4 regions of the Ruegeria sp. YKSF131 genome follow, and region 1 is predicted to be linked to each of the others. Evidence: riboswitches for the same ligand, from Rfam matches in the RefSeq annotation. Region 1 holds a riboswitch; each other region holds the start of a gene.
What was found. Region 1 has a riboswitch for cobalamin ahead of AC2FLZ_RS01545 (ABC transporter substrate-binding protein). Riboswitches for the same ligand answer to the same signal wherever they lie in the genome.
Positions count from the first base shown of each region.

Region 1 (5,687 bases):
CGATGGACCCGACGATCGAAACCATGACCGCTGTTGTCAGCGCGGTGGCGAAGATCAGGGTTGCCTGCACCCGCCGCACCGGTATGCCCAGCGAGGCCGCTGAATCAGTGCCGAAAATAAATGCGTCCAAAGCTCTGGCGTGAAAGCGGCAAATAAGCCAGCCGGCAAAGGCCACCGGAATGGCCAGATATACATCCGGCCAGCGCACGCCGCTGAGGTTTCCCATCAGCCAGAACATGATCCCGCGCGCCTGATCGGCATTGGCGGATTTGGCGATGATGAAGGCCGTTAGCGCATTGAACAACTGAGACCCGGCAATTCCCGCCAAAACGATTTGCGCCGTCGCAGCCCGCCCGCCGCCTGCGCCGGAGGCTCGGGCCAGCAACGCGACAAAACCGAAAGCCAAAAGCGCGCCATTGAACGCGCCAAAAGACAGCGACAAAGCTCCCCCGCCCAAACCAGCGATGGTAACAGCCACGGCACCCGTCGAGGCCCCGGCAGAAATGCCCAAAATATAAGGGTCAGCCAACGGGTTTCGCAGCAATGCCTGCAACACGACCCCTGCGACAGCCAGACCGGCACCGCAGGACGCAGCGACCAGAGCGCGAGGAATCCGGTAGCTCCAGATAATACCCTGATCAATTGGGTCGACGGGCAGGTCCGCTCCGGCCAGCTTGTTGACCAGAACGGAGAGAACCAAATCGGGCGACAACGAGGTTTCCCCGATCATCGCGCCCGCAAGGACCGCCGCAATCAACAGTGGCACAGTTAGGCACGCGGCCTTGAAACCCTGCCGAAAGATTGCGGCGACCTCGTTCACAAGTTGTTTCCGATGGTATCCAGCTTCTCGGCCAGATCCTCCAGTGCCGGGATTGCGCGGATGGTGGCGTCCATGGCCTGCGCATCCATAACGACAATCCGGTCATTCTTGACCGCATCCATCTGGCTGGTCACCGGATCAGCGCGCAGGAACTCCAGCTTTTTCAGGTAGTCGTCCGCAGCAAAGCGACGGCGGTCCATCTTGGCAATCACGATCACCGTCGGATTGGCCTTGGCAATGGTTTCCCAGCCCACTGTTGGCCATTCTTCATCCGTCTCGACGACGTTGCGGATGCCCAATGTGCTCATCATGTATCCCGGTGCGCCCTTCTGCCCGGCCACAAACGGATCGCTTTCCATTTCAGGAGAGGAAAACCAGAATACGGCGGACACATCGTCCAGCTTCACGGCTTGCGCCTTGGCGACGGCTGCGGCTTCACGGGCCTTGTACTCGGCAACCAGGTCCGTGCCGCGTTCGGACACATCAAAGGCTGCCGCCAGTTCTTCGATACCCTGATACAGCGTATCGGTCGAGAACGCTTGCAGGCGGGTGCCATCGCCGCCGACCGTATTGTCTTTGCCGACGCAATCCGCAGGCATCACGTAAGTTGGAATACCCAGTTCGTGAAATTGCTCACGCGTGGCGACGATGCCCTCGGGTCCGACATGCCATTCATATTGCGCTGCGACCAGTCCCGGCCGCTTGGCAACAACGCTTTCAAAGCTGGGATCATTGTCTGCCAGACGCTCTACCTTGGCATTCACCTCGGCATATTCAGGCAGCACCTCGTTGAACCAGACCGAAGTTCCAAGAACCTGCTCACTCAGACCCAGCGCATAAAGCACCTCGGTCGCGGCTTGGCCGACCGTGACTGACGACGTCACTGGCGCGTCAAACGTGACCGAGTGACCGCAGTTTTCGATGGTTAAGGGAAAGTTTCCTTCGGCGGCAGCGCTGGTAGCCAGCAAGGAAAGGCCAATCAGGCCAGTGCGTAGAAACATGACAATCGATCTCCATGTGTCAATGACCAGAGAACGGGTGAATGGGCATTTACCGAAGCAACAGACGCTTTTCTGCCTGCTGTGAGCGCAGAGTGGTACATAGCCCGCCCGGCGCGTTTCTTCGGCAACCTCCCCGGACAACCCCGCCCGGTGTGTTTCGGTTTCATACCGGCAGGTCTCCTGACTGACGGGTCTTTGTCTGTCCTGTCTTCCCAGACCGAAATGGCCCAGTGACGGAATGGACAGCGCTCGCCGCCTACAGTTGCGGGGGCAGTTCCGGTTGGCACCAAAAGGCACCTCGGATTCCCTCTTAGCCACATCGGGACCGGTAAAACGCGGGTACCTTAACACTTACTCTGCGGCAAGAAAAAACTCGGGGGTCTTTCCCATTTTCTCCCAAGGGCATGAACCTGCGCGTCTCAACATGGTGCTGACGTCAGACAAGCCGCTGAGAAGGCGCTACAATCCGCCCCGAGGACGTCGGTGTGTGATATATAGGAAAATCATGGCTGGGGTGGTAGGATTCGAACCTACGATACACGGTACCAAAAACCGCTGCCTTACCACTTGGCTACACCCCAACGGTGAGCGGCTATCTACGATTGTTGATGGCAGGGTTCAAGAGCGTTTTGCAAAAAAAGCGAGCGCCGTAAATTTTTTTTGAAGGCCCCTCATTTGGTATCGATCAACACCGCTCCGGTACGGTTGCCTTCTTGTACCAGCGCATGGGCCGCAGCGCATTCTTCCAACGTAAAGACCTTGTGAACGGGGCAGATCAGTGCGCCATCAGTCAGTGCCTTGTGTAATGTCTTTATTGCGGTGGCGCGCAAGTCCGCGGGCAGCAGGTAGATCAGAACCGCTTCGAGCGTCACGGCCTTGAACATCATGGGTCCAAAGGGAAAGACAGGTGTCATATTCCGGGCAGATCCATATGCGTTGATACGGCCGTTTTCGGCGATGACGGCAATGTTGGTGGCAAGGTTCTGTCCAAATTCGACATCGACGATTCGACCGATTGCATGCCCATCATTTGCATCGAGGATCTGATCCGAAAGGTGTTCACCGGTGTAGTCGAGCACGACATCCGCACCAGCTGCCTTGACCCGGTCAAAGTTGCGGGCGCTGGCCGTTGCGATCACTTTGGCTCCGGCCCATTTGGCAAGCTGCACAGCCAGATACCCGACGGTGCCCGCCCCGCCATGGATCAATATGGTTTGCCCGCCCGGTGCGCCGCCCGAGAACACCGCATGGCTTGCAGTTAGGCCCGGAATTCCAAGAATTGCCCCGGTTTCAAGTGACACTGTCTCGGGCAGTTCGACAGCCTGAGATTCGGGCAGGGTGATGTGGCTGGCAGCTGTACCAAATGCGCGCTGCCATTGCCCGTTCCAAATCCACACGCGCCGGCCAATCCGCGCCGCGGGTACTCCATCGCCAACCGCTGTGATGACTCCAGCCCCGTCGCTGTGCGGAACGATCAGCGGAAACGGGGGTTCCGTGACACCCGGCCGGGTTCCCGCACGGGCCTTGATATCCGAGGGGTTTACGCCGGAATAGGACAACTCGACCGTGACTTCACCTGGTTCAGGCTGGATCAGGGGAATATCCTGTATACGCAAGACATCGACAGCGTCTCCGAAGGCTGAATAAGTGACTGCGCGCATAGCGTCCTCCATTTAGGTCGAGTTAAGCGGCGATTGGGCCGGTAACTCAAACACCTTGTCGCGCTTTTTCAGGGCGATGCGCAACCGCGGATACCGGAATTCGTCTTTCGCCTATTCCCGAATTTCGGAAGGATCGACGCCCCAAAGGTTCGATTTCAATGTCCAGCCACGGTATCCGCCAGCGGTGATCCGGCACCAGTCCTGCGAACAGGTTCCAAGGCGCGCCACTACTCCGGTCTCGAAATGAGCGTTCACGGGCGAGGCTGGATCGGGGCGGGCATAAACAGGCAGCATCTCGGATTCGATCAGCACCGTTCGAACGCCAGACAACAAGGCATAGTGAACCCAGCCACCCGCGCCGTCGCGGTCCTGAACCTTGCGCCAGTTTCCGTATTCGGCGGTGACCTGCAGCGGCATGCCGCGCCGTTTGAATACCCAGTCGATTCGGTGGGTTAGGGATGGTCCGCGTCGCACGTTGCCTTCGGCTGCCTTCATCGAAACATAGCGGGGCAGGGGTAGGTTGGTGACCGAACCGCGTTTGACCTCGGCATGTGCGGCACAGACACCGAACATGACCAGAAATACGGAAACTGCCGCCAGAGATCGGCGTTTTACAGGTAGATTGCCACTCACTGACTGCCCGCTCTTATGCCTGTTGATCCGGTTTTGAAAAAAGGTCGACTCAATGCCATTGGGGTTCTTGTGCCCCGCCTTATCCTGCGCCACGATGCCATGGCGCGCGTCCGTTTGCAAAGCAGTGGGAGAGCCGAGGTGCCAAGAGAACGTTTAAGTGTTGTTGTTACGCGACGGTTGCCTGAGGCAGTAGAAACCCGGTTAAGCGAATTGTTTAACGTGCGCCTGCGCGACGACGACACCCCAATGACGCGTGAGGAATTAGTAGCAGCGGTGCAGGATGCCGATGTGCTGGTGCCCACGGTGACCGATACCATTGATGGCGGGCTATTGGGTCAGGCGGGTGAAAAGTTGCGGCTGATCGCCAATTACGGGGCTGGTGTCGACAATATCGATGTGGCGACGGCGCGGCAGCGCGGCATATTGGTGTCCAACACGCCCGGCGTGCTGACCGACGACACGGCAGATATGACCATGGCCCTGATTCTCGCTGTGACACGGCGCATTCCCGAAGGGTTGAGCGTCATGCAGCAAGGCGACTGGACCGGGTGGGCACCCACCGCGTTTCTGGGTGGTCGCATTGGCGGGCGGCGACTGGGAATTCTGGGTATGGGCCGGATCGGACAGGCAGTGGCCCGCCGCGCCAAGGCGTTTGGTATGCAGATCCATTATCACAACCGCCGCCGATTGCGCCCAGAGATTGAGCAAGAACTGGAGGCGACCTATTGGGAAAGCCTGGATCAGATGGTGGCGCGTATGGATGTGATATCGATCAACTGCCCATCGACGCCGTCGACCTTCCATCTGATGAACGCGCGTCGACTGAAGCTAATGAAACCCTCGGCAGTGATCGTGAATACTTCGCGGGGTGAGGTTATTGACGAGAACGCTTTGACCCGGATGATCCGTACGGGGGAAATTGCGGGCGCGGGGCTGGATGTCTACGAACAGGGAACCAGTGTGAACCCGCGCTTGCGGCAATTGCCCAACGTGGTTCTACTGCCGCATATGGGGTCGGCCACGCTGGAGGGGCGGGTTGAGATGGGTGAAAAGGTTATCATCAACATCAAAACCTTCGAGGATGGCCACCGCCCGCCGGATCAGGTTGTGCCTGCGATGCTCTGACGCGTCGGAAAGGATTATGGATGGGCGTGTTTGAAGGGGGATGCCGCTGTGGAAATCTGCGCGTCAAGGCCGCGGGCCGTCCTCTTCGCGTCGGGATTTGTCATTGTCTGGACTGCCGCAAACACCATGGCGCGGTGTTCTATGCGGCAGCCATTTTCAGGCGGATGCGGTTAGGATAATCGGCAAGGCAAAAAGCTATTCCGACCGGTACTTTTGCCCTGATTGCGGATCTCCGGTATTTGCCCGAAGCGGTGCCGAAGTCGAAGTGCATTTGGGGAGCCTTGATGCGCCTGACCAATTCACACCGACATATGAATGCTGGACCACCCGGCGCGAGGCGTGGCTGCCCGAATTCACCGGAATGACCCGCTATGATCAGGATCGTCGCGCCGAAGAAACCGAACCATAGCGGATATGGCGAAACTTCGCTGTGATAACACGCTGCCA
Region 1 covers NZ_JBXWQZ010000002.1:123,422-129,108, reverse strand. The annotation lists gene AC2FLZ_RS01550 (FecCD family ABC transporter permease) at 1-820, opposite strand, end outside; gene AC2FLZ_RS01545 (ABC transporter substrate-binding protein) at 817-1,821, opposite strand; cobalamin riboswitch at 1,975-2,166, opposite strand; tRNA gene AC2FLZ_RS01540 (tRNA-Gln) at 2,328-2,402, opposite strand; gene AC2FLZ_RS01535 (NADPH:quinone reductase) at 2,493-3,482, opposite strand; gene AC2FLZ_RS01530 (SH3 domain-containing protein) at 3,594-4,055, opposite strand; gene AC2FLZ_RS01525 (2-hydroxyacid dehydrogenase) at 4,254-5,240, shown strand; partial or broken gene AC2FLZ_RS01520 (GFA family protein) at 5,261-5,649, shown strand.

Region 2 (5,687 bases), on a different contig from region 1:
CCATGTCCCGAAAACAGTCCAAGCGCTCCGCCCATGCCTGTTTCGAAGATGTGCCAGCCAAAGCCTGCCGCCCAAAAACCTCCGCTGAGTGTGGTGAACCGTCGCTGACGCGCAATATGCGCCGCCTGATCCAGGGCGGCATTTCCGTCATCCCAAGGTTTGGCGTTCATACCGGTGCAGGCAACCAGCAGCATGACGTCTTCGTCAGAAAGCTTGGCAGCACTTTCAAGAAGCGTCATTCGACTGTTGATGACATCAAAAGCGAGATGCTCTTCACCACCAACTTTCGGGCCGATAACCCGGTTCAGGATCACAACCTCTTCGGCGCAATCGAGGCCAGAGACCTGAAAGCTTCTACCGCCGTCAGGAATTGGACCGGCGGGGGCGATGGCGCCACACCCGCCACTACTGCATGCGTGGTGACCATGTTTGTTTTCGTGGCCATGGTCGTGGCTATGGGTATCGGATGACATGATCGGACCTCAAGAATCTCTATGGTCCTTTGTAAGTAGTTCCTACAGTAACTAGAGCTTCAATACCTTTCTGAATTTTTTAGCATCCGGGTTCCTTGCGCGTGATACCGACACTCCATTCCTTCTTGCGGGCTGGTCGCGTGGATGCAATCTAGTCGCAGAGGACGCAAAAAATTCTGGAACAGGTCAATGCAGAAACGGATCGCAATTACCATCACGTTAGTCTCGATTACTGCCGGTTGCTCAGCCCAGTTCACTGGGGCCAAAAGCAAAGCACTTGAACCAGGCAACGTGCCAGATTCAGTCGTTGCGCTGGCAGGGCCGGGGCAGGATCTGGCCACGGCACGCCTTTTGCCAGAAGACAATTGCTTCTGGTATGAGCACAGCGGACCTGTCGAGACGACATTGGTACCATTGCGCGCGACGAATGGCGCTCCGATCTGCGCCGCGCGAGACGCCTGATAAAAAAGAGGGCGACGACGTCCACCTACGCTGCCCAAAATTTATGAGCGGGCTGTGACGCTATCTTCGGCCGAGTATAAATATGCGGTCGAGCCGATTCTTACATGTGGGTAGAGATCATTGATATGGGCCATGATCATTCTAACACATCCAGAACTTGCGCGACCACCGATGCTTCTAGGCTGAGGCGTGCCGTGAATTCTGAGATATGTATCTCGATTTCCAACGTATAGATAAAGGGCTCGAGAGCCGAGAGCATTACTTGGCCCGGGTTCCATACCATCCCGAAATTCCGCGTATTCGGGGTTGCGCTCGATCATTGAAGCCGTTGGCGTCCAATGTGGCCACTCGACCTTGCGCCGGATAGCATAGGTTCCGGGCTCGTAAAGGTTCCCTCGCGCGATCGCAACGCCATAGCGCATTGCGGTCCCGCCTTCCTCGATATGGTAAAGATAGCGCGCGACCGCATCGACATGGATGTCACCAGGAACCAAACCATCATTTGCTACGACACGTCGTGGTAAAAAACGGTCATGAACGCCCCATGGATTTGAGGTCGCTGGATCGTAATCAAATGGCGTGACCTGGCTGTCCCAATAGGTCTTTTGCGACGAGGTTGGCCATGTTTTGGCGATCAATGGACTGGCCGCAGACGCGGAAAACAGCGCAGTGGTTGATTGAATGAAATAGCGCCTTGTCAGCATAGATCTCAGCCTGGTTCACAAGTTCAATGTATTTGCATCGCATTTTCACGATCAAATTCGAGTCTTAAAGCCTCTAGCAGCTAGAGCTTCAAGAGGTTTCAGGTAACGCTTAGTTTATCCAGTCGATCAGGTGCGCGGTGGCGTGAACTCTGATTTGATCGAGTTTGCTTTGGACTGGGTCAAAAAAGCAATGGAAAGAACCGAAATGCCCATTGTAGTTGCTTCATGTTTTCGGTTTCCGACGATGCAAGCCAAAGGAACAAGACGGGAATTCGGCGCGGCTTTGCAACAGCTTATCTGTCCTTGGATACAGAGCGGCAAAAACCCGCGCGCACGCTGTACTTGCCGCTTAGACCCGCTGAATCCGCGTAGTTGTCTTCTCAGCCAGGAATGTCAATCAGGAGTCATCGCCGTCAGGCTGCACGGTCACTTTGGCCTCCACGGGCACACCCTCAACCATCAGAGGGCTGTGGCTGTTGCCATTGAGAGAAACTTTTACTTCAACATCGCCATCGGGGAGCGACGGAAGGTGTAACCAATTGGCATAAAGGCGGCCCAGCTTTTCGCCGTTGATATAAACATGCGCGTGACCTTCGCCTGGAACGTCAGCCGTGGAGGCATTTTCCGGAGCAAAGCGAAAGTTCTGCGGTGTCACACGCAGATTCCAGCCCGCCATAGGATCCTTAATCATCTGGATCGCCACACTGGGGGCGTCGCTGTCGGCAGGCAGATTAGTGGCAGCGGAGTGGTCGTGCGCTGCCATCTCCATGTTGCCGCCGTGTTGGGCCGGGTCAGTATGGTCATGGCTCTCAAAGGTGCTACCGCTGCTGGCGGCAATCACAAAGCCAGCACCGCCGCCAAAGACAAGTCCGATGGCAAAGAGAGCAAGAGAACGGGACATCTTGTCATCCTCAATAAAAAAAACCCGCCGGTGTAACCAGCGGGGTAGCAATGGAGGAGCGCGATCAGACTGCAGCGCCTGCGCGCTTGCCTTCTGTCTGCCAGAAGTGGCCGGTGAAACTGCCTAAGAGTGCCCAGGCGGCCATGCCGATGCCGAAGGCCCGGGCAGCAAAAAGCGCCCCGATCTCGGTCGGAACCGGCCCAGAGAAACTCTCAGGCTCAGGGGCCCCGATAATATGCGGTACCATTAGCAGCACGGCCGCAATCAGGTAGCTTACCAGGTTACCTCCAAAGGCAATCAGCCACATGGCTACGCCGGCTGCGGCAACGGTGACCGTCCACCAGATCTGACGCACTCCCACATCTGCTGCCGCTACGCCGGGAACTTCTGGAGCCAGTGACAAGCCAGGAGCAAAGTGGAAGGCGACAAAGCCCGCAAGACCCCAAAGCAGGCCGGTGCGGCCGTTGATCTCATGCCCCTGACGTTCGGCTACTGACATCAGCGCCGCCAGGACTAGCGCATAGCCGGTGTAGGTAAGCATGGTGAAGATAATGCTGAGACCATCGCGCATCGGCTCGGCGAACATGCCGGGCAGGTCGGGATGCGCAGTTACGGGATCAGCGCCAAAATGCACCAGGTCGCCGCCCTCATAGAGCTCGGCGTGAAGTAGCACTGGCTGCACGAAATACAACTGCAGAAGGGCGGCAATCAGCCCCGCTGCTGCACCAGCGAACAAGCCGCTGGTCAGAATACGACTGAACATTGTTTTAGTGGCAGGGGAAGCCAGTTGCGTGGCGCACATCATGAGCCGCGTCATGCAGGCCAGAAGCCTGAACATGGCCAGTCACGGTAATGATCCCTAGACCCAGAACCACGGCGAATACTGCAGGCAGAAAGGATGCGCCAGCGGCGGATGCCTTGATCGTTTTTGTCGTCATTTTAATCCTCCTCGCCGTCACACCCGACGGCATATGTTGTGTCCATCCTACGGCCGGTCTCCTGACTCGCAGGTCACAGCAGACTTCCCCCTTCCCAGCGCCATTACGCCAGTGGTATTGGAAGGCCGCTCGCCGCTCACAGTCGCGGGGGCGGTCAAGGCTTCAGTGCGGTAGTTTGGTGCACCGTCCTCATTCCCGTTTCAGTCCCAGTGCGTAGGCACCTTTGGACACCGTAGAAGCCTTTATTGTTCCATAGTGCTTTGTTCCGTCAAGTACGAAAGCGACATCATAGTATTCTGCAGCGGTCAATCTTAGGTAATGGCAGGCTTGGTTTAGATTTTAGCCGTTCAGTGCAGAAGGCTAAGTCGAAAAACACAAACTGTAAGCTGAAAACTCGACACCGGAGCTTTGGTCGGCAAGTTGCATGTTGGCTATCTTTTTTGTGCCGGTATACGTGCAATCGCCTTGAAACGTAGCTTACCTAGCTTCCTGGCGTCAGCGAAGTCGCCGTCAGTACTGTCCTCATACATCCGCATGAAGATCATTATGTCCGGAAGATCGACAACCGTAACCTCACCGAAAAGATAGGCGGTCTTGCCGCTTTGTCGCACCGCCAACGTCTGTGGTCGGTGACAACCGGACATGCAATCCACTTGCTGCAACTCGGCTTGCACCCCCGATGCCTCCAGCGTTGCGGCTAATTGATCATAAAGGGTGGAATCCGCGTCGCGGCAGGTTCTGCAAAGCGTGAGGTTAGGTAGGCACATGCGTCAGGCTGATCCTTGATCGAGAACTTCCATCTGAGATTTCATATTTGCTGGTCGGTTGTTAGCTCAGTTTCAATACGTGTTTTGACTCTAAGTCTGGAAAAGAGTCCATACTCAGGCAGGAAGGACACATGAGCCCTAGCCCTCGAAAACTTTGCAAATACACCGAGTGCGAGACGGGGATTTGGCAGGGCGAAGAAGCAACCATCAGACGAAAAAATTTTTAAGTTTCTACGTGAGACTGAGCTGAAGCAGGTGGTAGGCGATGAAGTGGAAACAGCTCACGCGAAACATCTTTGTTCTTCAATAATCTGAAACAGCATTGCCTCCGGGATCGGCTCGCCATGACACGCCTATTTTCAGGTCCGCGCGCACCGCGCCTCCCAAGGCGAATTCCGAGACGCGACAGGTTCTTGTTGCGCGTAACTAGGTTCGTTCTATCGTCAATTACAGTCTAGATCCGGGACATATAGCGGGGTTCGTGCTTGATGGTTACCTTTCGGTTACCACGACCGATCATGGGACTGAATGCGTAGCGACAACCGACGACATTCAAAAGGAAGTACGCTGATGCGAAACGCCTCGGCATTAACAACTTTTCTGTCTGCGTCACTACAACCGAGGATCGCCCATGCCGCCATCGGTTCTCGCCGCAACCCGGTGTGATGGGTGTTGTGATAACGGCATATCTCCGGGTGCAGCCAGTCTTCGAACTCCTCCAATGTCATCGACGCAGTGCCGGAGCCGTCGCATTTCCCCTTATCCTTGGGGGATAATTGCGTTCTTCCCTAAAGTAGATGAACGGCCTCCATGGTCGTCCTAATCAGGCGTTCGATATCTTCGCCGTAACGCGCTCGACCCGGTGGCCTTTACTTGACGGAGATACTCCAATCTGAGCGGGTCAAATGGAAGGTTTCGCTGCGGAAACGCGCCCATTGTCTACGTGTATGGCTTGCGGAATCCCAACAGTAGGCCAATACGACACCTCCGAGATATCTGGCGCGCGGATCGAATTCGTTCACACGCAATGGTGCAAACACAAGCAGATGGACGAGTCGGACTGAGCATCGAAACTCAACTATGCGCCCAGAACAATGCAGGTCGTGACATCAATTGCGAGAGGCAACCAATGTCTACCCAATGGTTTAGCCGCTAGAAACCTGTACCCAACGATCAGGGTGAATCGGGTCCTGTATTCGTAGGAAAAGATACCTTGTTTCCTTCCACGTTTTGATCCTGTTGGTAACATTGTCCAGAACCAAATCGCCTTCACTCGAGCGATAGACTAGAACAGCATGGCCATTGCGATTGGTGTCCAAGACGGTCGCGATTAGTAGCTTCGTAGGATCCACACCGTTCTGCACAAGTTCAAACTTCTTTTGCAAAGCGAAGTCTTCGCAATCTCCTGACCCTTGCGTCGGCAGTGTCCAGTATTCCTTTGT
Region 2 covers NZ_JBXWQZ010000025.1:32,257-37,943, forward strand. The annotation lists gene AC2FLZ_RS11075 (heavy metal translocating P-type ATPase) at 1-473, opposite strand, end outside; gene AC2FLZ_RS11080 (hypothetical protein) at 663-935, shown strand; gene AC2FLZ_RS11085 (L,D-transpeptidase) at 977-1,639, opposite strand; gene AC2FLZ_RS11090 (hypothetical protein) at 2,037-2,540, opposite strand; gene AC2FLZ_RS11095 (CbtA family protein) at 2,605-3,303, opposite strand; gene AC2FLZ_RS11100 (CbtB domain-containing protein) at 3,308-3,478, opposite strand; cobalamin riboswitch at 3,513-3,728, opposite strand; gene AC2FLZ_RS11105 (DUF1636 family protein) at 3,910-4,245, opposite strand; gene AC2FLZ_RS11110 (transglutaminase-like cysteine peptidase) at 5,391-5,687, opposite strand, start outside.
Region 2: it holds a riboswitch for cobalamin, as region 1 does, so the genes downstream of both, AC2FLZ_RS11100 (CbtB domain-containing protein) here and AC2FLZ_RS01545 (ABC transporter substrate-binding protein) in region 1, are expected to answer to the same signal.

Region 3 (5,687 bases), on a different contig from region 1:
CCGGCGGCGCACGTCGTGAAAATCAGCCTCATGCACCCTTTGCTGACCAAAGATCCTGACCGTGCCGGACTGTGCGCGCTGCAAGCCAAGCGTAATGCGCAGCAAGGTCGATTTTCCTGCCCCGTTCGGGCCCGTCAGCGACAGGCGTTGACCAGCGGACAGGCTGAGGCTGGCACCGTCAAGAACGGGTGGCTGACCGGCGTAGGCAAAGCGGATTTCTTCAAGCGCAATCAGTGTCATGCCAAATCCAGTATGATCAGACCCGCGCAAAGAGCACCAAGACCTGCGGCAAAAACGATGTCCCTTCGGGTCAGGGTAAAGTCCTGAAGCAACAGCATACGGCCTGAAAAACCCCGGCATCTCATCGCATCAAGAATGCGTTCGGATCTTTCGATCGCGCGCACCAGCATCATGCCCACGAGATAGCCAAAGCTGCGATAGGTGTGCCAGTTTGTTGCCGGGCGAAAGCCGCGCACTTTCATGGCCGCGCGCAGGCGCAGGTATTCTTCCCGCAGAACCTCGATATATCGGATGGTGAACATCAAAAGGTGAACCAGCTTTTCGGGGCAGCGCAGGCGGTGCAGGGCGTGGCCAAGCGTGACCGGCTCCATCGTGCCGACCAGCACCATAAGGGACAGGATGACCGCGTTGGCCGTCAAGGCGATCTCGACCGCTTTCCAGAAGCCCTGCCAGCTTGCGGGAAACCCCCAGAGCGTAAACATCGGGTCGCCGGGCATGGAGAATGGCAACAACACCAGCATGAACAGGATGAACCCGTCCATCATGGCCATGCGTTTCAATGTCTTCCGCCAGGGCAGACGCGACGCGGCAAGAAGCGAAAGGGACACCGCCAGAGCCGCGCACAGCGCTGTCAGCGAGGACACCGCCACTGTCACCACCGCGAAGACAACCGCCATAACGATCCGCATCCTAGGATCAAGCGGGTTGATCGCGCCGCGCCGCTGCGCGCCCGCTTTGACCAGCGTGCTTTCCTGTTGTCCCAGAACATGCGCCATCAGGCCGCCAGCTTGCGGCGTGCCGCAAAGTAAAAGCCCAGACCAAACAGACCGACGATATATCCGATCCCACCCAGAACAGTTTGCAGATCATTTTGTTCGCGGTAAGCCGCGATCTCGCGTCGTAGCGGGCGCAGCTCATCACGAACAGCCCTGGCAATGACCTGTTGTTGTTCATCGCTGAGCACCGCCGCTGTCTGGGCAGGTGCGTTTGTTGGCGGGGTATCAGGTTCCGCTTCAACGCCCATGATCCGGGCGACATCCGCAGCGGGCATGGTAACCTCGGCCACATGCCCGGCACCAAGGATTGCAAAGAAAGTATGGGCCACCGGCGCGTTTGGCGTGTAGATAAAGAACCCGTCTGCATCTGTTACGATACGGCCCAGCTCGGCTCCGTCCGGGCCGTTGACGATGACCTCGGTATCGCTTGCCATGTCGCCGTTGGAAAAGCCGATTTCGCCTTCGATGGCGTCACCGGATTCAAACACTCCGGCTATGACCTTATGCGCCAAGGCAGGTAGGGGTGCACAGCACAGCGCCAGAATGATTGCCAGATACCTCATGCGACCGCTCGTTTGACAAACAGCTCGGGCTTGACCTTGCGCGCCAGCAAAACCGCGAACCCGGTCAGGATCGCCTCAATCGCCATGACAGGAATATGTGCAAAGAAAACAAGCTTGGCCGCAGGCAGGAAGGCATCCCCGGACAAGGCCAGTGAAAACGCAACCATGCCGGTTGTGGCGGCAATGGCAAAGGCACCGCCAACCCCGCCCCATATCGCACCTTGCAGAGGTGAGCCGTGGGCGATCAGGCGGCTAAAGATCAGTCCGGCCAGAACCGCGGGCAACGCGATGTTCAGGGTGTTGATCCCCAATACCGTCAACCCGCCAAAGCCAAAGAAGACGGCTTGCAGCAAAAGCCCGACGAACAGGGCCGGGAATGCGGCCCACCCCAGCAAAAGCCCGGCCATACCGTTGAGGATCAGGTGCACCGACGACGGACCAATAGGAACATGGATCAGCGATGCCACGAAAAAGCTGGCTGACAGCACCCCCGCAGTGGGGATGCGATCAAGATCCAGCGACCTGAGGCCCATGGCAATTCCACCCGCCGCAGCGACGGCGCCGCCGATCACAACCGGGTTGGACAAGGCTCCGTCAACGATATGCATCTACGGTTACTCCAAATCCCAGGCGCGGATCCAGATGACCGCGTCCTGGCTGAGTTCTTTGCCATTGTGTTCGGTCACGGGACCGGCGCCGAGCGCTGCAAAACCCCAATATCCGGCTTTTGGAACGCCGAATGTGAAATACCCGTTATCATCCGAAGTTGCGACCAATGCACCACCCGGCAACGGCGAGACGGTCGGGGCCGAAGCAGCCGTGCTTTCCATGTCCGGTTCTGCGGCCATGTACTCGATCTCGATCTCGGCACCCGCAACCGGTTGGCCTTCTGCCATAACCCGACCCGTAAAGGTCGAACCCGCGATGATGTTGGTCGGTTTGTTGAGCGGGATGATCTCAACCGGCAAGCCCACCGGGTTCATCCAGTCGGTCGGCAATTCGTTGCGGTTCATGAATGCCTTGGCGATCTGCTGGATATAGATATCCTCAGACCCCTCGTAATAGGGCTGGGGAACTGTCACCAGCACATAGTCGCCCGACCGTTTGACGGGAACATAACCCTTGAATGCCGCGCCTTCGTTTTCGCCGCCGGTGAAACGCACGGGTTCCAGAGTGTCCAGCAGGTCGGTTTTCTGACCGTTGTGGATCACGTAGAATTCCTGCGGCTTGTCCAGATCCATGACATGCCCGTTCGAGAACGGATGCCAGAAGATCAGCTTGACCGGAACATTCCCCGGTGCGTCGATCATGGTGTCAGAGGTGTATTCCAGCAGGAAATGCGCATTTGCCATCGCTGGAAGCGCCATCGCCACAGCGGCTGCAGAAAGCAGCTTGGTCATCAATAGTCGTCCTTGTCCCTTCGTACCAACCCCGGTACGAGATGCGTTTTGACTGCGGGGACGTCCAAGCCGAGCTGCTTTTTCAAGCATCCTGCTCCGACGCACATCCCGTCGCCGATTAGGAGTGCCCTTGTCAAAGGCACATGTCCGGCAGGTATCCTGACTTGCGGGTCAAAGCGTTGGGCTGGCCTTCCCGGATTAACTCCAGTGGCACTTCAGCCCTGCTCGCCGCTTACAGTTGCGGGTGCAGTTGCGGAATTGGGCCAAAGCCCGCACCGCATTCCCTATTGATTCCAGAGCACGCCCCGGAACCGGACATGCCGAGCGGCTTGCCAGACTTCTTCAGCATCCGTCAACGATCAATTGCGCTGGCTGTCAAAAAGTTCAGCGGGCAATGCCCTTTTTCCGGTTGATCCGCTTTGGATACAGGTCGGGGTTTTTCGGGGATGAACCTACCCTTCGAGCAGGTATCTTTCCGACAATGGCAAACTGGCCGCCCCCAATGACCGGGCATCCGGGCCCGCCGCCCCTGCCAGCACCAAGGGCCGTTCAAGCCCGGTCAGGTTCATATGGGATAGTTTGAGCTCAACCCTTTCCACCAGCCGCGCCTTGATATCAGCAGGCATCCAGCCATCAATCTTGATACATTCGAAATCGATCAGGCTGCAAGAAGAGACGATGGCATGGGCGATTCCGTGCGCCGCCTGGTTCAGCCAATTCTCAAGGAGGGTTTCCGGTACGTCCCAATGCCGTGTCGTTTCCCAGATTGAACCGGCTGTTGCGGCATTTCCACCAACCGCACGCTCCAGCACATAAAGACTGGCGACATCTATCAACGGTTTCACTCCGCCCACTTCGTCCGGCACAGGCAATGGGCCAAGCGCACCGGCATTTCCCCGCCCCGGAAAGATGGAGCCGTTCAGAACCACCCCGCCCCCGATGAAGAAGCCGACATAGAAATACAGGAAATCTCGTGGGCCTTCCGCCGGGCCAAACACCAGCTCGGCACCGCAGGCGGCCGTTGCGTCGTTTTGCAGGAAAACCGGCACGTCATAGCTAGCGGCCAACGCGCCTTTCAGGTCCGCGTCACGCCACGGATCCATTTTTTCCTGAGGAACCTGCAATGTTTGTGCCCAGTCCCAAAGGTAGAACGGCATGGCAATCCCAAGGCCCGCGATTCTGCTGCGCGCCTCGTGCGACATTGACGCCATCACTTTGTCGAGGCTTTCTGTGGAAAAGCTCAATGTCGCCTCGGGCGTCGGAAAATCATAGGTCCGCCGTTCGCGGTGCCTGACGTTGCCAAGGAAATCCGTCAGCACCAGTTCGGTACTGCGCCGCCCGACTTTGAGCCCAAAGAAATACGCGCCGTCCGGGTTCAGGCGCATGGGAACCGATGGCTGTCCGACTTTTCCCCGGATCGGTTCGCCCCGCAACAGCAACCCATCGTTCTCCAACTGGCGCATGATGACCGAGACCGTCTGCGCCGACAGGCCGGTCATGCGCGCGATTTCAGATTTTGCGAGGGCCTGATGGCGCCGGACCAGTGACAGGACAAGCCGTTCATTTCGGGCCCGCATTCCACTTTGGTTGGTGCCGCGCATGTCTGGCTCGCGTACGCCAGTGGTATTGCCCTGAGAGTTCATTGCAGACACGGCCATCCCCTTCATGACGACAATGTTGGAACCCTTCCTTTCTGTCAATAATAAATAAGAGTGATTTATTTATTGACTCGAAATTCGAATCTTGTGATGGTTTTTATGTGAGATCGGGCCGGTTTTCGCCCGATCAAACGTATGCCCGGAAGGGCATTGGGAAAACTGGGAGGACTACCGATGAAACTTGCGAAACTTGCAGGCGCCACGGCGCTGGCGGTTACGGCCATGGCAAGCAGTGCAATGGCCGAAGGTGAAACCGTTTGCCTGATCACCAAGACGGATACCAACCCTTTCTTTGTTAAAATGAGAGAGGGTGCCACAGCTAAAGCCGAAGAGCTTGGCATGACGCTGAAAGCCTTTGCCGGCAAAGTCGACGGAGACCACGAAACTCAGGTTCAGGCCATTGAAACCTGCATTCTGGATGGCGCAAAGGGTATCCTGCTGACCGCGTCGGATACGTCGTCCATCGTTCCGGCGGTGCAGCAGGCCCGCGATGCCGGGCTGCTGGTGATTGCGCTGGACACCCCACTTGAGCCTATCGACTCGGCCGACGCGACCTTTGCCACGGACAATTTCCTTGCGGGGCTTCTGATCGGACAATGGGCAAAAGCCACGCTGGGAGATGCGGCAAATGACGCCAAAATCGCCACGTTGGACCTTGCGGTCAGCCAGCCCACTGTGGATGTGCTTCGCAATCAAGGGTTCCTTCAGGGGTTCGGTGTTGATCTGGCCGATCCGAACGTGATTGGCGATGAAAACGACCCGCGTCTTGTTGGCAGCGATGTCACCGCTGGCAACGAAGAAGGCGGTCGTCGCGCCATGGAGAACCTGCTGGCCAAAGACCCGACGATCAACGTGGTGCACACCATCAACGAACCGGCGGCAGCGGGCGCTTATGAAGCGCTTAAGGCTATCGGGCGCGAAAATGACGTGTTGATCGTTTCCGTCGATGGCGGCTGCCCTGGCGTGCAGAACGTGGCGGACGGCGTCATCGGTGCAACATCACAGCAATACCCGCTGCTGATGGCATCGCTGGGCGTTGAGGCCGTCAAG
Region 3 covers NZ_JBXWQZ010000055.1:13,805-19,491, reverse strand. The annotation lists gene AC2FLZ_RS17090 (energy-coupling factor ABC transporter ATP-binding protein) at 1-240, opposite strand, end outside; gene cbiQ (cobalt ECF transporter T component CbiQ) at 237-1,016, opposite strand; gene AC2FLZ_RS17080 (NikL family nickel/cobalt ECF transporter subunit) at 1,016-1,579, opposite strand; gene cbiM (cobalt transporter CbiM) at 1,576-2,187, opposite strand; gene AC2FLZ_RS17070 (DUF4198 domain-containing protein) at 2,194-2,979, opposite strand; cobalamin riboswitch at 3,112-3,310, opposite strand; gene AC2FLZ_RS17065 (ROK family transcriptional regulator) at 3,432-4,622, opposite strand; gene AC2FLZ_RS17060 (sugar ABC transporter substrate-binding protein) at 4,812-5,687, shown strand, end outside.
Region 3: it holds a riboswitch for cobalamin, as region 1 does, so the genes downstream of both, AC2FLZ_RS17070 (DUF4198 domain-containing protein) here and AC2FLZ_RS01545 (ABC transporter substrate-binding protein) in region 1, are expected to answer to the same signal.

Region 4 (5,687 bases), on a different contig from region 1:
CGGGCTCGATCCGGCGCAGGTCAAAGCGCTGACACCGCGACAGAACCGTGACCGGCACTTTGCGAATCTCGGTGGTCGCGAAGATGAATTTCACATGTGCGGGCGGTTCCTCGAGCGTCTTGAGCAGCGCGTTGAATGCGCTGGTCGAGAGCATGTGAACCTCGTCGACGATGTAGATCTTGTAGCGCGCGCTGGCTGCGCGATAGCGGACACTGTCGATGATCTCGCGGATATCGCTGACGCCGGTACGGCTGGCGGCATCCATTTCCATCACATCGACATGGCGGCCTTCCATGATCGCGATGCAATGCTCGCACTGACCGCAAGGCTCTGTTGTCGGCCCTCCGGTTCCATCCGGTCCGATACAGTTCATGCCCTTGGCGATGATCCGTGCCGTGGTGGTTTTACCCGTTCCGCGAATGCCGGTCATGACAAAGGCCTGCGCAATCCGGTCGGCTTCAAAAGCGTTTTTCAGGGTGCGCACCATGGCATCCTGACCCACCAGGTCGGCAAAGGTTTCCGGGCGGTATTTGCGGGCGAGAACCTGATAGGCGGGGCTGGGCGTGTCTGTCATGTCTACTCGCTCGGATTCGGTGCTTCGGCACAGCGTAGTGGCGGCGGCAGTCCGCGTCCACTGTGGGGCGTGATGATTTTTTGTTTCAGAAACGGGCTGGTTTCCAACTAAACTGGTCCAGCGGATTTAATGGCTCATTTCTTAAAGAGTACCTTGGGGGAGGACGCACTTCATGTCGCAGCTGGTCATTTTTGCTCTGCAGGTCGGAGGCGGAACGCTTGCCCTTACTTCAATGCCCGGGCGTGGCGGGGATTACGTCGGCGATCTGGATATGATTGCGGCGTGGAAACCGGGCCTTGTGATTTCAATGACGACGGATGTTGAAATGCTTCAGGATGGCGCGCAGCACTTTGGCAGCGACATCCAAAGCCGTGCCAGCCGGTGGGTTCACCTGCCGATCGAAGATTTTGGAGCACCGACGCAGGCGGTTCAGAAGGCCTGGCCAGAGGTCAGCGCCACGGCCCGACATGCGCTGTCGGGCGGTGGCCGGGTTCTTGTGCATTGCCGTGGGGGGTGCGGCAGATCCGGGATGATTGTTCTGCGACTGATGGTTGAATGCGGTGAACGCGCCAGCGACGCACTGGACCGCCTGCGGGCCGTGCGCCCCTGCGCTGTCGAAACCGATGCGCAGCTGGCCTGGGCGTCCCGGATCACCCCGGCACAGGTGGAAGTGGGATCAAGCTGACAGCTGCTGGGGTGCGTAGCCGGTTTTCCGAGGCCGGATCGTTGAAACCTCGATCATGGCGCAAGGCGGGTTCGCGACAATGCCCGAGGGCAGCGTGCTGAATGTAGGTCCGAAGATCAAATCGGCATAGGCATCAAGGTCCCGAATTGCCGTATCAGGGTGCGCCCCGCAGAAAACGCGAACGCTGTCGGATCGCGCTCGGATCGTTGCCATGCACCCTTCCGCGCAATGTGATAGCGCGCTGCTGCCTTCAAATTCGAAATCCTCGCTGGTGGCCGAAACCGCCTGCGCCATGGCTTCGGAAATCGAGCGGGCCAGTCGCGCCAAAGCCGGGCAGGTTTTGCCCGTCCGCTGGCACACTGTTGCGCTGTATTCGTGTGACTTTGTCTTCCAGATCATCCTGCGCCCTCCGCGCGTGGTGGGCTGGAATATTGGGGCAGGTGGGACAGCATTTCGCCGTCAGGACCTGCCCGGACACCCCGCCCGAGTTTCGGTTTCAGTTCCGATGGCAGGTCTCCTGACTTGCGGGTCATTGCTCTGCCGACCTTCCCAGCCCATAGGCCAGTGGTATTTCGGCATTGCTTAACGCTTACAGTTGCGGGGGCAGTCGCGGACTTGGTTGATGCCTGCGTGACCAGACAAACCGCACCGTGTTCCCTTTTCATCCCGACCTCTTGTGGGGGCCGGAAACCATCACACAACCGCTAGCGTCTGATCGCGTTCCGAGTCAAGCCGATCTTTAGGCCGGACGTTTGGTCATGCTGGATGCGGTTTACGTTCCGGCCTAGTGTCGTCAGCATCGAAGGCAGGCAAACCGATTGTTTCAGCGAAAGCCGGGAATCATGTTGGATACGGAACAGACGGTGTTGATCGAAGATTTCCGCTTTCCGTCAGGGTCCGTGACCTTGTCGGCGCGGTTGCATCGGCCAGTGGGTGAGCCGGAAACCGTTGTCGTGCTGAACAGTGCCACAGGCGTGCCGCGTGACTATTATCAACACTTCGCGCGATGGCTGGCTACCGAGCGGGGGATAGCTTGCCTGACCTATGACTATCGGGACTACGGGCTTTCTTTGGTCGGTCGCCTGAAAGACGCAACTGCAACAATGGCGGATTGGGCATTGATCGACATGCCAGCGGCACGGGCCGAATTGCGCAGGCGATTTCCTAAGGCGCAGCACTGGACCATTGGCCATTCGGTCGGTGCGATGCTGGGGCCGGTGCAGCCGGATATCAACCAGATCGACCGTATGATCTGTGTGTGTTCGGGGCTGGTGACTTTGAAAGATCACCCATGGCCCTATCGGGGGTTGGCGGGGCTGTTTTGGTATGGCCATGCACCGCTGATGGTGCGGGCGCTTGGCTATCTGCCTGGCAAAGCAATCGGGTTTGGCTCGGACCTGCCAGCCTCGGTATACTGGCAATGGCGCAAATGGTGCACAGCTCCTCTTAGCTACGTTCCCGAGATCGGGCAGAATTTGCCTGATGCGCATTGGGGCAGTTCTGGAACAGCTGTGGATCTGTTCACGTTCGAAGACGACCAGATGGTTCCGCCCGAGGCGGTTTGGCGCCTTGCCGATCTGTATGGCCCCGGGGCCAGACGCCACCTTCTGAAGCCTGCCGAATTTGGGCTGCCGGAGATTGGTCACATAGGCGCATTTGCCCGGCGCAATGCAGCGGTCTGGCCGCGCCTGATCGCCTGATCAGACGCGACGCAGGTTTTCCATAACACCTTGCAGCTATGGCCGTTTGCGAAGCTTCTTGTCCTGCATGACACCGCGGACCATCTTGCCGAACGCCTTGTCCCGCGCCCGCGATTGCGCAACGGTTTCCGAGTTTCGCTGATCTTCGCGCCGCAGCTTGCGCCAACGGTCCAGCCGCGCCGGATCAAGAACGCCCTTGCCTATTGCGTTCTGCACGGCACAGCCGGGCTCGGTCTCGTGCTGACAATCCGAAAAGCGGCAGCTTTGGCCAAGCTCTGTGATGTCCGAGAACACGTTGTCGATCCCGTCCTGAGCGTCCAACAAACGCAATGCGCGCATTCCCGGCGTGTCAATCAGCCAGCCACCGTTACCCATCCGGTGCAACGCGCGCACCGTTGTCGTGTGCCTGCCCCGTGCGTCGTCTTCGCGAATTCCAGAGGTGGCGAGGTTTTGATCCGTCATGGCGTTGCTGAGCGTCGTTTTACCCACGCCCGACGACCCGACCAGCGCGCCGGTCTGGCCTTTGGGGCACCATGCCAGAACCTTTTCGATATCTGCCGGGTCCAGCGCATTGATCGCCAGTACCGACAAAAAAGGGTCCAGAGATTGCACTTGTCCCGAGAAACTGCCGGGGTCATCCGACTGGTCAGCTTTCGTCAGGACAACGACAGGATAACATCCGGCCTGATGTGCCAGCGCCAGATAACGTTCCAGCCGGGGCAGGTTGAAATCGGCGTTGCACGAGCTGACGATGAACAACACATCGACATTGGCTGCTATCAGTTGTGTTGCGGCACCTGTACCGGCAGCCCTGCGTTGCAGCAGGCTGCGCCGGTCCAGAATGTGACGCACGCGGTTTTCGGCGTCGGCAAGGACCCAATCCCCAACGGCATATGAACCGGTCGGATTATCCGGTGTCAGCAAAGGGATATCACCATCCGGGCTCAGCCCGATCAGACGGTCCCGATGTACCGATGCGATACGAAAGGGCGTGTCAGAAGGAAAAACCGCATGCTGCGCGGCAAAGTAAGAGGACCATCCCAGGTCCGAAAGCGTATAAGACATTTATCTGCCTGTTTTCAGAAACAGCAATGCCAACGGATGGCAAGCGCGCATCCGCAGGTCGTGTGTTCAGGCAGTCCGGTGATTCCGGTGAATCAGAACCAGTCTGCCCGAAGGGTTTTCACTACAATCATAAAGCCCTCCTGTGGCTGTGGTTCACGAAGTGAGAGGTTGGACATCGACCCAAGCGGGGCTCGTTGTGGCTGCTTCCTTCCGGACCTGACCAGGTTGGCGAGGCGCTCGCCCGCGCCAACCTCTCGAGTCCGGATATAGGGAAGGCAACGGGAAAAGACAACCCGTCAGAGCGTCAGGCGGATGCGTTCAAATCCCCTGCCATCCGAGCCCAGCAACACGGGATCGAACCTGCGCAACTCATCCAAATATTTCGGGGCGCCCGGACCTGTTCGAAGAATTGTTGTCACGCCCCGCTGCGGCATCAGCGAGAACGGGTAGGGCTGCGTGACGATCGGATCGGGCGGAAGGTGCTGCGCCAGGTAATCCCGCACAAGGTCCTTGATGCTCAGCGGTGGCAGGCTGATGAACTCAGACGTTGTCGCATGCGGGAAATGCCCGCCTCCGCTGGCGCGGTAATTGTTCAGCGCCATAACGAACATCTGCTCCGGTCGTACGGGGCGGCCTGCATATGTCAGATCGCTGATCCGCCTGTGGTCTGGATGGATCATTTTCCCCTGCGCATCGTATCGAGGCGGCTGAGTGGGGTCGATCTGATAAGACAGTCCAAACACGATGTCGAAATTGTACCCGGCCCGTTCAGGGTTGATCAGTTCGGGCTCGGAACCGGGCTTTAACTGGTTGAATACGCTGGCCGACATCTCCAACCAGTCCAGCAGATGCGCGCCGCTGATCCGGATTGCGCGCAGCTCGTTGGGAAACACATGCAGATCCGCGACATGGCGCAAACATATTTCTCCGGCGGGTACCTCGGTATAATGGCGGGGGCCTGAGCGCCCGCCGGATTTGGCAGGCGAAACAACCGACAGAATCGGCAGATCCGCCAGGTCTGTTCCCTGCAAAAGCGGGCGCAGTGCGGCGGCTTGCGCCGCAGCTACAAGGTTCAGCCCGCGATCCGGCGCACAGCAACTGAAATAGCTGTGCAATGTATCCGGGATATGTGCCACCGGTGCCGCAACGGATTGACGGGTCATACGATGCGCCACCTCACACAAGCCCGCAATTTCACGGTCTTCCCCGACGGCTGTGCCGTTGCTGATAACCGGGCGCAGTTCGACGCGGCTATCCCGGATTCGCACTTTGCCGTCCAGCCCGGCGGTCACGGCCAAATCGATAACCCCCAGGTAAGAGCCCGCTGATCCCGGCATGACAATGGGCGTTCCATGTACCAGCCCCGTCAGGTGATCGACCATCGGGGTATTGGCGTGGCTCTCTCCTGGAAGTGTCAGGTGGGTGTGCCCGGCCACAATGGCATCGATGCCTTTGATCGCGGCCAGAGGGATCACGGCGTTTTCCATCCCGGCTACCGGCTCGCTGCCCCCAAGGCCGGAATGAGCAAGCACCACGATGATATCACACCCCTCGTCGCGCAATGTCTGCGTCAGGGATTTAGCCGCAAGCAGGATATCCTCGACGACGATATCGTCATCCAGATTATGCGCCTCCCAACAGGTCGTTTGCGGCGGAAGAACCG
Region 4 covers NZ_JBXWQZ010000024.1:8,830-14,516, forward strand. The annotation lists gene AC2FLZ_RS10655 (DNA polymerase III subunit gamma/tau) at 1-574, opposite strand, end outside; gene AC2FLZ_RS10660 (protein-tyrosine phosphatase family protein) at 747-1,259, shown strand; gene AC2FLZ_RS10665 (hypothetical protein) at 1,251-1,658, opposite strand; cobalamin riboswitch at 1,750-1,968, opposite strand; gene AC2FLZ_RS10670 (alpha/beta hydrolase family protein) at 2,102-2,959, shown strand; gene rsgA (ribosome small subunit-dependent GTPase A) at 2,996-4,024, opposite strand; RNA gene ffs (signal recognition particle sRNA small type) at 4,183-4,281, opposite strand; gene AC2FLZ_RS10685 (bifunctional 2',3'-cyclic-nucleotide 2'-phosphodiesterase/3'-nucleotidase) at 4,321-5,687, opposite strand, start outside.
Region 4: it holds a riboswitch for cobalamin, as region 1 does, so the genes downstream of both, AC2FLZ_RS10665 (hypothetical protein) here and AC2FLZ_RS01545 (ABC transporter substrate-binding protein) in region 1, are expected to answer to the same signal.